Linked DNA regions of Candidatus Puniceispirillum marinum IMCC1322. The protein of the gene in region 1 interacts with the protein of each later gene in a pairwise test. Links are inferred from orthologs where the notes say so. Each region holds a gene or a part of one and is shown on either strand. Other genes may lie near its edges.

The links.
Region 2: the proteins of lpdA (region 1) and SAR116_RS11885 interact in binary tests that used the Escherichia coli proteins (3 or more experiments, as listed by UniProt). The link is inferred for Candidatus Puniceispirillum marinum IMCC1322 from one-to-one orthologs.

The regions. Positions count from the first base shown.
Region 1 is NC_014010.1:2,036,736-2,040,003, reverse strand. Bases 159-3,098 are described here. They hold lpdA (dihydrolipoyl dehydrogenase), read right to left. Parts: upstream 2,364-3,098; coding sequence 954-2,363; downstream 159-953. Other genes in these bases: odhB (2-oxoglutarate dehydrogenase complex dihydrolipoyllysine-residue succinyltransferase), read right to left, coding at 2,409-3,098; SAR116_RS09445 (tyrosine recombinase XerC), read left to right, coding at 159-925. Outside these bases: SAR116_RS09450 (DUF484 family protein), read left to right, coding at 1-29; more of SAR116_RS09445, read left to right, coding at 26-158; more of odhB, read right to left, coding at 3,099-3,268. UniProt on the Escherichia coli protein: Lipoamide dehydrogenase is a component of the glycine cleavage system as well as of the alpha-ketoacid dehydrogenase complexes.
Region 2 is NC_014010.1:2,535,984-2,539,260, reverse strand. Bases 329-3,277 are described here. They hold SAR116_RS11885 (ATP-dependent helicase), read right to left. Parts: upstream 2,945-3,277; coding sequence 713-2,944; downstream 329-712. Other genes in these bases: SAR116_RS11880 (MlaA family lipoprotein), read left to right, coding at 3,157-3,277; SAR116_RS11890 (50S ribosomal protein L11 methyltransferase), read right to left, coding at 329-716. In the rest of the region: more of SAR116_RS11890, read right to left, coding at 1-328. UniProt on the Escherichia coli protein: A helicase with DNA-dependent ATPase activity. Unwinds DNA duplexes with 3'-5' polarity. Translocates on single-stranded DNA with 3'-5' polarity. Initiates unwinding more efficiently from a nicked substrate than double-stranded DNA.

The DNA.
Region 1 (3,268 bases):
GGCTTGAATATGAGATCAATCGCTCATGATTACGCCGGCGCATCGTGCCGCATGGCTGGCATGGCTGGCCGAAGAAAAACGCTATGGGCGCAATACCATCGACGCCTATGAAACCGACCTTGATGATTATACAAGCTATCTTGCTACTCAACCCGACAAATTGACCAGCAGTCCAAACAGAACCGTTTTTCGGGGTTGGATTGCCAGCATGTCTGGTCGTGATCTGGCACGTACGACAATCGCCCGCCGCGTCTCTGCCTTGCGTAGCTTCTTGCGCTTTGCCAGCCGCCAGAATTTGCTTGATGTGCCGGACTTAAGCTGGCTTCGGGCGCCACGCCCGCCACGCACCGTGCCCAAATCCCTGTCGGTTGATGATGCACAGGCACTTCTTGCCGCGATTTTTGCGCGTCGGGGCGATGACTGGATCAAGGCGCGTGATTTTGCCGTGCTTATGCTGCTTTATGGTGCCGGCTTGCGGATTTCCGAAGCATTATCCCTACGGCGTCAGGACGCGCCACTTGGCGACTGGCTATCTATTATGGGTAAAGGCAACAAAATGCGTGATGTGCCGGTTTTGCGTGCCGCTGCCCAAGCGGTGGACGAATATATTGATCTGTGTCCCCTGGCCCTTGATAGTGACAAACCCTTATTCGTCAGCAGCCGCGGCGGCGCATTAGGCGCGCGTGCGGTACAGCGACTTGTCGAATCGCTTCGGGTCGAACTTGATCTGCCAGCGCATGTAACGCCGCACGCTTTGCGGCATGCCTTTGCGACGCATCTGCTGGGTAATGGAGGGGATTTACGCGCCATACAACAGTTACTAGGCCATGTCAGCTTGGCAACAACGCAACTCTATACGCATGTTGATGAAGCGCATCTTGTCAAAGTGCATCAGGAAACACATCCACGCGCCAAATTGCGCTAGATCAAAACCGGTCTTTGCATAGCCAGAACTACATATGTATCGCGCGGCCATCAACCGCCAGTGCCGCTTCCTTGACCGCTTCATTAAGCGTCGGATGCCCATGACAGGTACGGGCAATATCTTCGGATGATGCCCCGAACGCCATTGCCGTTGCGCATTCATGGATAACCGTACCAGCCTCATGGCCGATAATATGTACGCCAAGAACGCGATCCGTTTCGGCATCCGCCAGAATCTTTACAAAGCCCTCACTATGCCCTTGTGCGCGGGCACGGCTATTGGCCGAAAATGGAAAACTGCCAACCTTATAGGCAATGCCAGCCTCTTTCAGCATATCTTCGCTTTTGCCAAGCGTGGCGATTTCAGGTGCCGTATAGACAATGCCTGGCACCAGATCATAATCAACATGCCCGGCCTTACCAGCCATCATTTCAACCGCGGCAACACCATCTTCTTCGGCTTTATGCGCCAGCATGGGCCCATCAATCACGTCACCTATGGCAAAGATGCCTTCAATATTGGTTTCAAAACGGGCGTCGACTTTGATTCGGCCACGTTCGCTTAACGCCAGCTTGATCTTATCAACGCCAAGCCCGTCAATCGCCGGATGGCGTCCAACAGAAACCAGCGCGATATCAGCCTTGATTGTTTCCGCATCACCACCACCAGCAGGTTCGACCGTCAAACTCACGCCAGTCTTGCTGGCTTTGGCCGATTTTACCGCCGTTTTCAGCTTGAATGACAGACCTTGCTTTTTGGCAATGGTCATGAATTTTTTGGCAATTTCCGAATCCATGCCTGGCAGGATACGCGGCAGAAATTCGATCACCTCAACCTCGGCACCCAAGCGCGCCCATACGGTGCCAAGTTCCAGCCCGATATAACCCGCCCCAATCACAACCAGTTTCTTTGGCACCTTGGCAAGCGCCAAAGCCCCTGTCGAGCTGACAATACGGTCTTCATCAATATCGATTCCGGGCAAGCTTGAAGGGTGACTACCTGACGCGATCAGAATATTCTCGGCTTTATAGGCACCTTTATCCTTGCCCGAGGTAATCGTAACCGCACCAGCACCATCAATGCGGGCCGTACCCACAAGGCGTGTGACCTTGTTCTTCTTGAACAGAAAATCGATGCCTGATGTCAGATCGCCGACAATCTTGTCTTTTGATGCCATCATCTGAGCCAGATCAAGTTTTACAGCACCCGTCGTAATACCCAGATTAGCCAGCGTATCACCTGCCGCATTGGCATAATGTTCTGACGCGTTCAGCAACGCTTTTGACGGAATACAACCAACATTCAGACAGGTGCCACCAAGCGTTTCTCGCCGGTCGATACAGGCGACATTCATGCCCAGCTGGGCGGCACGAATGGATGCCACATAGCCACCTGGTCCAGCGCCGATTACAATCAGATCGAAATTACTATCGGTCATTATCTATCCTTAACTAACATCCCGTGATCAGGATTATCGGAACCTTTAAACACCAATCAACAGACGCCGTGGATCCTCAACCAGATCCTTAACCCGGGCGAGAAATGAAACCGCCTCACGGCCGTCAATGATCCGGTGGTCATAAGATAGCGCCAGATACATCATTGGTCTGATCACGATGGCATCATCGACCACAACCGCCCGCTTTTCAATTTTATGCATCCCCAATATTCCACTTTGCGGCGGATTCAGAATTGGTGTCGACATCAAAGATCCATAAACACCTCCATTCGATATGGTAAAGGTGCCACCTGCCATATCGTCTGGCGCAATCTTACCGTCACGTGCTCGCATGCCAAAATCACCGATTGTGCGTTCAACCTCAGCCAGATTCATCGCCTCGGCACCTTTGATGACTGGCACCACAAGTCCTTGCGGCGTGCCCACAGCAACACCGATATTATAATAGTTCTTATAGATGATATCGTTACCGTCGATTTCGGCATTGACCGCCGGAAATTCCCGCAACGCCATAACCGACGCCTGCACAAACATACCCATGAAGCCAAGCCGCACCTGATGGGTATTTTCAAATTCAGTTCTGTAACTTGCCCGCAATGCCATAAGTTCGGTCATATCGACTTCGTTGAATGTGGTCAGCATCGCCGCGTTATTCTGTGCTTCTTTCAGACGCCCTGCGATCACCCGCCGCAATTTCGACATCGGCACACGCTCTTCACGCGCCGCATCAATCTCGCGCGGTGTTTGCCGTGGTGTCTGGCTTGCTACTTGTGCTGGTGCCGTTGGTGCCGTTGGCGCTTTCATCGCCGCCAGCACATCGGCTTTTGTCAGACGGCCATCAACACCCGTACCAACAATGCTGGCCGGGTTCAGATTATTTTCCT
Region 2 (3,277 bases), 500 kb from region 1 along the record:
GCAAGTATATTGGCCAGAATGATGTCATAGGGGCCATTTTGCCTAACTGAACGGCCAGAAAACCCTGCCGAAACACCAAGCCGCATCTGTGTTGGGGCAATGTTATTACGGATCCGGTTCGCCTCTGCCACTTTGATCGCCACAGGGTCATTATCGGCGCCCATAACCTTACAGGATGGCCATAATTTTGCAGCTGCCATGCCAAGAATTGCCGATCCACAGCCCATATCAAGTGTATGGCGCGGGGCACCACCCTTGTAACGGCGATCAATCATATCCATCGCCCGTAGGCAGCCCTCGGTGGTGGGATGCGTGCCTGACCCAAAAGCCTGCGCCGCATCAACCAGAAGCGGCAGACTTGCTGGCGGTGGGGCATCGTCTATATGACTGCCATATATCCAGAACCGGCCAATATGAAGTGCCGGAAAAGATGCCCGGTTTTCGGCAAGCCAGTTGCGCTGGGGTAATTGTTCAATCTGCACAGCACATGGTGCCAGCCCATGCTGGTCAAAAACCGGTGCTAACATCTGCGCGATCACACCTGCATCTGGCAGAAACAGGAACAAAGCCTCAATATGCCAGCGCTCTTGCGATGTCCGTACATGCGACGTGGCCTCACTTTCAAGAAGCTCGCTAAACACGGTTTCAAAACTGGCGACGACCTTTGCATCGGTAACGTCAGGCAGGTCAAGACGGACAGCATATATAATAGTCATGGTTTGCTCACAAATCCGGACACAACCTTTTTGTGACCTGCTTTATCAAACGAAATTTCCAGCTTGTCGCCTTCAACATTGACGACATTGCCCATACCAAATTTCTGATGAAACACCCGATCACCTCGAATGAAAGCCGCGCCATTGGTTTCAGCAACAAAGCGGTTTTCCGTCCCTTGTTGCTGGCGGTTAGCCATGCGCCGCCATCCGGGGCCATAACCTTGTTGACCAACGATATCTGATGCCCCGCTGATATAGGCTGGCGAGACACGACCAATACCCATACCCTGTGCCATATCTTCAATGATATTCTCGGCAGGTAATTCCTGAACAAATCGTGAGGGAATTGCCGACTGCCACTGGCCATGAACGCGGCGACTACTGGCAAAGGAAATATGAACATTCTTGCGCGCCCGGGTGATGCCGACATAGGCAAGACGACGTTCTTCTTCAAGGCCGATAGCCCCATTTTCGTCCATTGTGCGCTGGCTGGGAAAAATACCTTCCTCCCAACCTGGCAAAAAGACCGTGTCGAATTCCAGACCCTTTGCGGCATGTAATGTCATCAAGGTGACTTCGCCTTGTTCGGAAACCGTATCACCATCCATCACCAACGAAATATGCTCGAGAAATCCCTGTAGTGAATCAAAATCCTGCATTGCACTGACAAGTTCGGTCAGGTTTTCAAGACGCCCCTCGGCATCAGGCGATTTATCCATCTGCCACATTGTTGTATAGCCAGACTCGTCAAGCACCATACGCGCCAGATCGCCTTGATGCAGGCTTCCAATCTGGTTACGCCAGCGTCCAATATCCTGCACAAATCTGCCAAGTGCTGTGCGCGCAGCAGGTCGCAATTCTTCGGTCTCGACCAGATCAATGGCCGCCGCCAGAAGCGGTTTTTGCGAGGCGCGCGCTTGAATATGGATAGCCTGAATACTTGCCGTCCCCAAACCACGCTTGGGTACATTTATGATGCGTTCAAACGCCAGATCATCTGCCGGTTGCGCAATTAGCCGCAAATAGGCAATCGCATCCCGAATTTCCGCACGTTCATAAAAGCGCGCCCCCACAACCCGGTATGGCAAGCCAATGGCAATAAAGCGTTCTTCAAATTCGCGGGTCTGGAAACCAGCGCGCACCAATACGGCTATCTGCGACAGATGCGCACCATTCTGTTGCATCGATTCGACATGACTGGAAATCGATCTTGCCTCATCGGCGCCATCCCAATAGCCATTGACGCGCACCTTTTCACCATCATCGGCCGATGTGAACAACGTCTTGCCAAGCCGCGTTTCATTACGCGCAATGACCGTTGAAGCCGCCGCCAGAATATGACCCGTTGACCGGTAATTTTCTTCAAGCCGGACAGTCTTTGCCCCCGGAAAGTCGCTTTCAAAGCGCAAAATATTACCAACCTCAGCGCCCCGCCAGCCATAGATCGACTGATCATCATCACCCACACAACACAGGTTATTTCGTTGCCCTGTCAATAAGCGAAGCCAAAGATATTGCGCGACGTTAGTATCTTGGTACTCATCCACCATAATATGCGTGATGCGCCCATGATAATCAGCCAGCACATCGGGATGATGCTGGAAAATTGTGAGCATATGCAACAAAAGATCACCAAAATCCACCGCGTTAAGTGTCAGCAGGCGTGCCTGATAATCCTTATAGAGTTGTTGCATGCGGCCATTGGCAACATCACCCGCCTCGGCAAGAGAAATCTTTTCTGGCACCAATCCACGGTCTTTCCAGCGCGATATAACCCCCGCTACCATACGTGCAGGCCACCGCTTTGGGTCAATGTTCTCTGCCGCCATAAGCTGTTTGACCAAACGCACCTGATCGTCACTATCAAGAATGGTGAAATCTGATTTCAGACCAACCAGATCAGCATGCCGGCGTAGCATCTTGGCCGCCAAAGAGTGAAATGTGCCTAGCCACACTTGTTCGACCATCGGTCCAACCATATCACCGATTCGGCTTTTCATCTCACGTGCGGCCTTATTAGTGAAGGTCACCGCCAGAATATTCCACGGTTTGGCTGTACCACTGGCGACAAGCTCGGCAAGCCGCGATGTCAGCACTCTGGTTTTGCCAGTTCCGGCACCAGACAGAACCAGAAGCGGACCTTGAAGGGATGTAACAGCGTCAGACTGGGATGTATTGAGACCGGCTAACCAAGGACTTACCGGATTTTGATTAAGATCATTCATCATAAGCCCAAACTCGCAAATGGGCGCTATTCGGTCAATGTTACAAAGTCAATTTTACCATTAATTCGACATATAAGATGCCAGAACATAAATTCGGCGTTAATGGCAGTTCGAAATCTAGGCAAAAGCGACAAACGCACTTTGACACAAATATTGTTTGCGGTATCGTAACTTCATTATTGTAATGAGTATTTTACGTGGGTATGGAATTAGACATGACTACAGGCAGATGCATCCAAATCCTGCGTTCGCATATTTTGATCCTGACCAGCATCGGAACATTCGCAGCCTGTTCCAGCGTTCCGGAGACCCAGCGCAGTGATATGCGCGATCGTT